3 regions of the Desulfotomaculum sp. 1211_IL3151 genome follow, and region 2 is predicted to be linked to each of the others. Evidence: riboswitches for the same ligand, from Rfam matches in the RefSeq annotation. Region 2 holds a riboswitch; each other region holds the start of a gene.

Region 1 (3,277 bases), on a different contig from region 2:
ATTAGTTGCCGGGGTCCCTTTATTAAATCCCCTTTGGGGTGCAGCGGCAGGAATACTCGTAATAAGTTATATGAAAGATGACTTTAGTAAAAAAATCCCAATATTATTATTTTTTACTATCATTGCAGAAATTGCTTCTTATGTCGCCATTAAAGTTGGTAACCTTTCCTTTTTAGGAAACTACAGCATACTCTATGATTTCCTGCTTAATTTTGTGGTTCTGTTAATTTTAACCCAAATCTGTGAGGGTTTATATGGCAAACGAATATATAAGCACATTTAATAAGAAGGGGAGTGTCACTGACAACTACTGAAAAATAGCTAGGCGACACTCCCTTTGAAAGTTAATCCCTGCAGACTTTAAGGGACCGTTATAATACTAACCAAACATTGTAAATCTAAAACATTAAGCCATAAAGTTTGCGAATAATCCGATGGGCAAAAAAATTCTCTGCCGAAGCAGAGCAATTCATTGCGTAGATTATGTGAACTATATTTTTGCCCGAAATACAGAATTTATTCCTGAATTAATCATTCTTGGAAGTAAGTTATAAACAGTTTTTCAGTAATAATAACACGTTATCCACAGAGTTACCCACATTTATCATGGTTATCCACAGTAATCACAGGATTTTATAAATGATCAATGGCATCCTCCACTATTTTTCGATTGTCAAACAAACGCATCAGCCTTTTTATGTCTTGCTCGTAACGGATGATATCTTCTATCTCTTTTAATAGTTCTTCCATATCTTCTTTGGTAAACAGGGGTATTAAACCTTTTAATTCCTTAGGGTCCATATCGGGGGAAAGCATCTCTCTCACTTCCTTATTTAAAGGTATGACAAAATATTCAAAGACCCCAGGAAAAGTTCCCGAAAGAAACAAGTTCTTCCTTTCACTTGATTTTTTCAAAATAAATAAAAACGGCCGGAAAACGGCCGTTTTTATTTATACATAGGTAACCCCAACACTATTATCCGGAGGTGGTTTCACCGTTTTACGGTCCGTCGAATACTTGGGAACTTGCTTATGTTTTCCATTATCCCGGGACTTTAGTCTGCGGCTCATAGCAACCCCTCCTTTAAATTTAATCATTATTATTTTCCTTCTTTATAAGAAGAATCATGCAAGTTTGTGGACGGTAATTTTTTCTGAGGTGTAAAAGTTTTTCCAAGTTGCCTATAAATAATCATTGACAAATTTAAAGACATAGCATAAAATCATCATTAGTCAATTTAATAATATATTCTTCTTATCCAGAGAGGCTGAGGGACTGGCCCTGAGACGCCCGGCAACCTTCTTAGAAATTTCTTGAGAAAGGTGCTAATTCCTGCAGAAGAACATTCTTCTGAAAGATAAGGAGGGGGCATAGGTATATTATGGCCTCTTCTGGTCTGCCCAGAAGGGGCCTCATTTATTTAGAAACGGGCACACTAAACTCAGCAATCAAGGAAGGTTGATATCATTGATAGAAATTAAAGACCTAACCAAGATTTATCATTCCAGTGCCGGAGATGTTAAGGCCCTGGACAGTGTAAGTTTGAGAGTTCGCAAGGGCGAAATTTACGGTATCATTGGTTTCAGTGGTGCCGGTAAAAGTACCCTGATACGCTGCGTTAATATGTTGGAAAAGCCTACTTCCGGCAGTATTAAAGTAAATGGTCAGGAAATGACCAAATTAAGTGAAGCAGGACTAAGGGCCAGTCGCCAAAAGATTGGTATGATCTTCCAACACTTTAATCTATTATCCTCACGAACAGTCCATGAAAATGTCTCCTTCCCTTTAGAGATAAGCGGTGTGGACAAAGAAACAAGCCAAGAAAAGGTTACCAAATTATTGGAGTTGGTAGGCCTAACGGATAAAGCCAATGCCTACCCCAGCCAACTATCCGGTGGGCAGAAACAACGGGTGGGCATCGCCCGGGCCCTAGCCAATGACCCCATTGTACTGCTGTGTGATGAAGCTACCTCGGCCCTGGACCCTGCTACAACCAGCTCAATTCTAGAGCTGTTAAAGGATATTAACCGCAAACTGGATCTAACAATTCTGATGATTACCCATGAAATGAAGGTTATTTCAGAAATTTGCGATTCCGTGGCGGTCATTGAAAAAGGGAAAATCATTGAAGCCGGCTTGGTCATTGATGTCTTCACCCAGCCCCAACACCCAACCACCCGACGTTTTGTCCAAACTATCATTAATACCGATGTACCAGACAAAGTTAAGGAACGCCTACTAGAAAAGGGTGAAGGGCAAATCATACGAGTTTCTTTCATTGGTGATACCACCGATGAACCAGTGATTTCAACTCTGGTCAAACAATTTGATGTAGATGTTAACATCCTTTACGGTAATATTGATCAAATTCAAGATACAGCCTTTGGTATGTTAATTATTGAGTGTATGGGTTCCCATATAAGTTGCCAAAAGGCAGTGACATATTTGCAGAAACAGGGTTTAAGAATTGAGGTGTTAAAGGATGTCTAATGAAGTTCTCTCCCACCTGTCTAATTTATCACCTGAAATCATTAAAGCTACCTGGGATACCTTATATATGACAATTGTATCTGTGGTCTTTGCCTCCGTTCTAGGCATCCCCCTTGGTGTGATTTTAGTTATTACCGACAAGGGTCACATAAAAGAAAATTTGACACTTAATAGGGTTTTAGGATCCATCGTGAACATCTTTCGCTCCTATCCCTTCATTATTTTATTACTGGCCCTGGGTCCCTTTACCAAATTTGTGGTGGGCACCACCATCGGAACCACCGCGGCCATTGTACCCCTCACCGTTGCCGCCGCTCCCTTTGTGGCTAGAATGGTGGAAACTTCTTTAAAGGAAGTAAACTGGGGGGTGGTCGAGGCTTCTCTGGCAATGGGGGCCAGCACCTGGCAAATTATTCGCAAGGTACTGCTTCCTGAGGCCCTGCCTGGTATTATTTTAGGTACGACTATTACGGCCATTGCCGTGGTTGGTTACTCTGCCATGGCCGGTGTCGTGGGAGGAGGTGGCCTAGGGGATCTGGCCATACGTTACGGCTACATGCGGTTTGATTCAGTAGTAATGGTAACCACCGTGGTCATTCTAGTTATTATGGTTCAAATCATGCAAACCCTTGGCAATATACTTGCCGAAAAATTTAACAAAAACTAAGGAGGAGTTTCCGTGAAAAAGAAGTTTGCGTTACTGTTAACTTGCCTGCTATCTCTCAGCCTGCTGCTGGTTGGCTGCGGCGGCGAAAAGGAACAACCACAAGCTGCTAATGATGATAA
Region 2 (3,277 bases):
CTGGGTGGTATTTATGGTATTGATGGCTTAGCCGCCGGAACGGTCTTGGGTTTTGTGCTGGCGGCATTGATGCAGGTGCCCAAGCTGAAAAAAGTTGGTTTTAAGTTCCGCTTTACCTTGGATCGTCATCATCCCGGCGTCAAGAAGGTTCTCTATTTGGTTATGCCGGTGGCCATCGGAACCTCACTCAATCAGATTTACCTGATCATTGACCGGGTCTTGGCCTCAGGCCTGGCAGAAGGCAGTATTTCAGCCTTAAACTACGCCAACCGCATTATTCTAATGCCCATTACCTTTTTTGTCCTGGCCATTGGTACCGCCTTTTATCCAACCATTACCACCCTGGCAGCCCAGGGTAAACAACAGGAATTGGCGGAAACAGTGCTTCGGGCCATTCGCATGGTAATCCTCTTTGCCTTACCTGCCGGTGTGGGCCTGATGGTACTGGCTACCCCGGTAATTAAACTGCTCTTTGAACACGGCCAATTTGGCCCCAAGGCCACCGAAATGACAGCCATGGCCCTGTTTTTCTATGGCATCGGGCTGGTTGGACAGGCAGCCAACATTATCTTAACCAGGGCCTTTTATGCCCAGCAGGATACAAGAACACCGGTTAAATTAATGGCTGTCACGGTGGCAATAAACCTGGCCTTTAGTCTCTTGCTGATTGGTCCCTTGAAGCACGGCGGTTTGGCCCTGGCCAACTCCATTGCTTCCCTAATTAACACAGTGATGTTGACTTGGTTTCTTAATAAAAGGATTCCCGGCCTGTGGAATGCCAGTGCCCTAACTTTTCTCTGGCAAACTGCTTTAGCCACCACGGCCATGGCGGCTGTGGCCTGGGGTGTAAATGTCACCGGGGCTGGGGTCTTTGCTGCCTATGGAACATTGGGCTTGGCGGTTCAAGTGGGAGCGAGCATTGCGGCGGCCTTACTGGTCTTTGTATTAGCAGTTTTCCTATTGCGTATGGATGAGGCCAAGATGATCACCAGCTATGCGGGAAAATTTCTTAGCAAATTACGCACCTCCCGAGATTAAGTTGACGCACCAATGCATCTGTTAGCGCATAGCATAGGGCTAGGAGGTGCTAGCTATGATTAAAGCAACCCAGCTATCTGCTAAAGATGTTGTTAACTTAAAAGATGGAGCTAAACTGGGTCCGGTGAAGGACCTGCATATAGAACCGGAAACAGGCAGTGTAGTGGCCATTGTGCTGGAGGCTCCCCGACGCTATTTTGGCCTGGTAAGGTCTGGGCGGGATATGGTAATCCCCTGGAACCTAGTTAAAAAATTTGGTGTTGACACGGTGTTGGTGGATTTACAGCCCGTGGATAGTTCCCATACCGAAAATGGCAGCAATGAGCTTTAAACCATCACCTATGTCATTTTACGTTATCGCTTAGGATGACACTAGGTTTAATAGATTTTATTTGACACAATGTGTCTGCTTTGCTAAAATTAATCTGGCAATTTTGCTAATGTTCGTGCTCATCAAGAGAGGTGGAGGGACTGGCCCGATGAAACCCGGCAACCTCACGTAAGGTGCCAAGTCCTGCGGGAAGGTTATTCCTGACAGATGAGGTGATTGAGGAAGGCTGGGAAAATATAACCTCTCCGTTCCGGAGGGGTTTGTTTATTTTTGATGGGAGCGGGAAAAGTTATAGAGGGAGGTATTCCATTGAGCAGAAAACTTTTTACTTCTGAATCCGTAACTGAAGGCCATCCAGATAAAGTGGCCGACCAAATTTCGGATGCTATCTTAGATTCTATTCTGGCCAGAGATCCGCTGGCCCGGGTAGCCTGCGAAACCTTTGTCACTACCGGACTCGTGCTGGTGGGAGGAGAAATATCCTGCCAGTGCTATGTAGATATCCCCAAAGTTGTGCGGGAGACGGTTTTAGAAATTGGCTATACCCGTGCTAAATACGGTTTTGATGGGGACACCTGTGCAGTGCTAACTGCTATCGATGAACAATCCCCGGATATTGCCATGGGTGTAGACAAGGCCCTGGAAGCTAAAACAGGTGAAATAAGCGAGGCAGAAATTGAGGCCATTGGTGCCGGTGACCAAGGCATGATGTTTGGTTATGCCACCGATGAAACACCCGAATTAATGCCCCTGCCCATCTCCCTGGCCCACACCATAGCCCGTCGTTTGGCAGAGGTTCGTAAGTCTGGCCTGCTGGACTACTTACGTCCCGATGGTAAAACCCAGGTTACAGTGGAATACGAAGATGACAAACCTGCCCGGATTGACACAGTCGTCATTTCCACCCAACACCATCCAGAAGTTGAGCTGGAAACCATTCGGCAGGATATGATAGAAAAAGTAGCCCTACCTGTACTGCCGGCCGAATTAGTTGATGAGAAAACCCGTTTCCTGATCAACCCCACCGGCCGCTTCGTCATCGGCGGACCCCACGGCGATGCCGGTCTCACCGGGCGTAAAATTATTGTAGACACTTATGGCGGCAGGGCCCGTCACGGCGGCGGTGCTTTCTCCGGCAAAGATCCCACCAAGGTAGACCGCTCCGCAGCCTACGCTGCCCGTTACGTGGCCAAAAACGTAGTGGCTGCTGGTCTTGCCAAGAGATGCGAAGTACAACTGGCCTACGCCATCGGCGTAGCCCGTCCCGTATCTGTAAGGGTGCAAACCTTTGGGACCGGTGCAGTAAGCGACGAAGTTATCAGCGACCTAATCAACAAAAACTTCGACCTGCGTCCCGCTGGCATCATCAAATCCCTAGACCTCCGTCGCCCCATTTACAAACAAACCGCCGCTTACGGTCACTTCGGCCGTCTGGATCTCGACCTCCCTTGGGAGCGGACGGATAAGGCTGAGATTCTACGGGCAGAGGCTGGATTAAAATAGGATAGGTTTCATGTTAAAGCACTTCCTGTGTAAAGGGGGTGCTTTTTTCTAAGGAGATTGTCAATAAAAATTGGGACCGTACCCTAAAGGAGTCAAAAAGAGCACGGCGCCTAGGACGAAGTGCTCTTTTTCTTGTATTTTTCTTTTGTTTCTTGTACCAACATTTTATCTGTTTGATAGGAACTCTTGATTAAATTAAGGGTAGTACTCAAAGAAAGCAACCATTCTTCAATAACCTCATTTGAATAACCTTGGGTTTTAATGGTTTGGATTATTTTAATCAGTTTATGATTATTCCTATCAGAAACAAAGGACAGCATGTCCTCTGGTAAGGTGGGAGTAGTTGAATGAAGGGGAGTATTTCCTTGGTAGTCATCACTAAGCCCCAACAAATAATCAATACTG
Region 3 (3,277 bases), on a different contig from region 2:
CAGGTTCGTACTTTCTGTAAGGGCCTGAACCACCTTTTCCAATTGACGGGGTCCCACTGAACAATTGACCCCAATGGCAGCAACACCAAGTCTTTCAGCCACCACTGCGGCGGTTTCCGGGTCGGTACCGGTAAAGGTGCGACCCGTTTCATCAAAGGTAAAGCTAGCCACCACTGGTACATTGCCGGCATCTGCAGCAGCAATGAGGGCTGCACGCATTTCTCCGATGTCGCCAAAGGTTTCAAAGAGGATTAAATCAACACCTGCCTCCACCATTGCCAGGCATTGTTCATAAAATTGCTCATAGGCTTGATCAAAGGTCATGGTACCCAGTGGTTGCAAAAACTTACCCAGGGGTCCCACTGAACCGGCTACCATTGCTCCGTATGGCCTGGCCGCCTCTTTCGCGATGATAACGGCCTGCCGGTTAATTTCTTTGACCTGATCAGCCAGGTTATAGTCCGCCAATTTTAATCCGATGGCCCCAAAGGTGTTGGTCGTTATGATGTCTGCCCCTGCTTCTAGATACAGTTTATGAATTTCCTTAATAATCTCGGGCTGGCTGAGGTTCCATTCCTCTGGACACCAACCCCCGGGAAGTCCCCTCTGTTGCAACAATGTACCCATGGCACCATCAATGATTAAAACTTCTTTTTGAACTCTTTCTCTAAAGGACAAATTCTTCTCTCCTTCCATTCCAGCAACGATATAGACAATCAGCCTTCTGACACAGGTCACATTTCTCACGTATTTTAGGCGGCTCTGGTACCCAACCAATAAAAAAACATAGGGATTTTGAGGGTTTCATCTGGCAAAACTCATTGCAAGTTATATTTATCTGCCACGCTTCAGCCAATTGAAGCACTGCCGGCAAATACTCCAGCGGCATGTCTTGATAACCGGGGCCTAGCTTGGCCGTGGCATATAATCCCCTTACTCCCATCTGGCGGGCTGCCAGGCCAATTACTTGCTCTGACAGTTCTTCCACCGCCACAGTTCCCACTGCATCCATAATAACTCCCTTGGTTGTTTCGCCCTTATTAAATAACCGTGTCACTTCTTGTTCGATAGCTTCCCCAACTGTTACTGCCACCACGCTTACAGCACTAATTTTTCTTAATGCAGCATCTCCAAGCACAAGGTCAGGCATCGAGCCAATGACAACCCCCTGCTGCTCTAGACAAAAGGGTACTTGAGTAATTGCCGCCGTAGGTGTGGCTAAAACTTTCCCGGCTTGAATAACCGCTTCAATCTGCCTAAGCAATTCCGGCCAATGGTCCGTTGAATTTTTTATGCCCAGGTAACGAAGTACCTTGGCTGGTGGAATCTTTAAAGCTATTTGGGGCAGCAGCATATAATCCTCCAATAATTACCATAATAAAAAAACACCCAATAAGGGCGTTATGGGTGATCGAAATCCCGTCGCACACCTTATCTTTCAAGAAACAAAAGTCCCTGCAGGAGTTGGCACCGCCGCCATAAATGGCCGGTTGCCGGGTTTCATAGGGCCAGTCCCTCCACCACTCTTGATAAGTGCAAAATTTTTATTTTATTATTGTAATGTACAATAGGTTTAGCTTTTTCGTCAAGATATTAATTAGATAAAATTTGCCGCAGACTCCCCTGCCACATAGCCAGTGCTAAAGGCCACCTGCATATTAAAACCACCCGTTTGTGCATCCACATCCAGAACTTCTCCGGCAAAAAACAGACCTTTCATCAGCTTGGATTCCATTGTCCGGGGATTTATTTCATTTACTTTAATTCCTCCGGCAGTTATTGTGGCCTCTTGAATGGGTCTGGTACCGGTTATATGAATTGGCAAACCCTTCAATAAAGCAGTCAGATTGCTTATCTCGTGGTGGCTTACCCTATTTGAAGGACGCTCTAAGGGAATATCAACCAACCGTAGGATCACTTTGGTCAACCTCTCTGGTATGCTTTCGGCTAAAATATTTTTTATGGAACGCTTGCCGGCTTGGCCAAGGTTTTTTGTTAGTTTTTGTTCTAGGTCACCCAAGGGGTAGCCGGGGAACAAATCTATTTTTCCTTGGATTAAAGCCTGGCTATCCTTCTGACAGGCCAGTGCCACTGGTCTGCTTACCCGCAGAGCACCGGGACCCGAAAGACCCCAGTGGGTTACAATAACATCGCCAACCTCCGCTGCCATTGTTTTTCCTTTTTGATTGTAAAGGGTGATGGTTACATCCTTTAAAGAAAGTCCCTGCACCTCCCGGTTGAGTATCCAGGGGTCGTTACAGGTAATGGAAACAGCCGCAGGCAACAATGGGGTCACCGCATGCCCCACCTGCCGGGCCAGCTTGTAACCATCCCCGGTGCTGCCAGTGGCAGGATAAGAAAGCCCGCCGGTGGCTACCACCACTGCTTTAGCAGTTACGACCTGGTCATTTATTTTGACACCCTGACAGGTTTGATCAGCCACCAAAAGAGAACTTACCTTAACGGCATAACTTATTTTCACACCAATTTGCTTTAGGTACCCAGTAAGTGCCTGAACCACATCAGCGGCCCGGTCACTAACCGGAAAAACCCGCCCTCTTTCTTCTACTTTCGTCTTAATCCCTAGGGTGCGTAAAAAACTTCTTAAATCTTCGCCTGAAAATCGGTGTAAGGCACCATAGACAAATTTACCATTGCCCGGAATATTGATAATCATTTCATTAATATCAGCACAATTGGTTAGGTTGCAACGTCCCCCGCCAGTAATGAGCATTTTTCTGCCCAGGGATTCATTTTTCTCCAGCAGCAGCACCCGTGCCCCCAGCATAGCTGCCCGGGCTGCCGCCATCATGCCAGCGGGGCCTCCCCCAACCACTAAAACATCCCATTTCAAATAAATCGACTCCCGTGTTTGGTAATTATGCCTTACTTGTTATATTTTAACTCAAGTAGGGGCTAAAGCATACTCATACCGGAAATATCCTTCGCTAGCTCAGGATGACAAAACGGCTGGCGGAAGGCTGAAAAAGCAGCCCCTTGGCAGGGCTGCCATTTACCATATATGCAAAATTAAACATTAAATCTAAAGTTTATAATATCTCCATCCTGTACGGTATATTCTTTACCTTCCAAGCGGAGGACGCCCTTTTCTTTGGCTTTGGCCATGGAACCAGTGGCCGACAGGTCTGCAAAGGCAATAACCTCAGCGCGGATAAAGCCGCGTTCGATATCGGAGTGAATCTTTCCTGCCGCTCTTTTGGCATCTGTGCTGCGCCTGATTGTCCAGGCCCGCACCTCATCCTCCCCAGCAGTTAGG

The links. A riboswitch is a leader RNA that binds a small molecule or an ion and turns the genes downstream of it on or off. The one in region 2 is predicted to bind S-adenosylmethionine.
Region 1: another riboswitch for S-adenosylmethionine. It lies ahead of V6C11_RS14735 (methionine ABC transporter ATP-binding protein); the one in region 2 lies ahead of metK (methionine adenosyltransferase).
Region 3: another riboswitch for S-adenosylmethionine. It lies ahead of V6C11_RS16520 (Vitamin B12 dependent methionine synthase activation subunit); the one in region 2 lies ahead of metK (methionine adenosyltransferase).

Annotation. Positions count from the first base shown of each region.
Region 1 covers NZ_JBAIYV010000051.1:96,680-99,956, forward strand. Annotated here, with positions in the region: gene V6C11_RS14725 (hypothetical protein) at 1-283, shown strand, start outside; gene V6C11_RS14730 (hypothetical protein) at 634-816, opposite strand; SAM riboswitch class I at 1,253-1,365, shown strand; gene V6C11_RS14735 (methionine ABC transporter ATP-binding protein) at 1,469-2,491, shown strand; gene V6C11_RS14740 (methionine ABC transporter permease) at 2,484-3,158, shown strand; gene V6C11_RS14745 (MetQ/NlpA family ABC transporter substrate-binding protein) at 3,171-3,277, shown strand, end outside.
Region 2 covers NZ_JBAIYV010000050.1:137,492-140,768, reverse strand. Annotated here, with positions in the region: gene murJ (murein biosynthesis integral membrane protein MurJ) at 1-1,038, shown strand, start outside; gene V6C11_RS14105 (YlmC/YmxH family sporulation protein) at 1,094-1,369, shown strand; SAM riboswitch class I at 1,486-1,583, shown strand; gene metK (methionine adenosyltransferase) at 1,679-2,872, shown strand; gene V6C11_RS14095 (helix-turn-helix domain-containing protein) at 2,983-3,277, opposite strand, start outside.
Region 3 covers NZ_JBAIYV010000058.1:102,151-105,427, forward strand. Annotated here, with positions in the region: gene V6C11_RS16515 (homocysteine S-methyltransferase family protein) at 1-678, opposite strand, end outside; gene V6C11_RS16520 (Vitamin B12 dependent methionine synthase activation subunit) at 668-1,354, opposite strand; SAM riboswitch class I at 1,429-1,536, opposite strand; gene V6C11_RS16525 (NAD(P)/FAD-dependent oxidoreductase) at 1,598-2,854, opposite strand; gene ychF (redox-regulated ATPase YchF) at 3,031-3,277, opposite strand, start outside.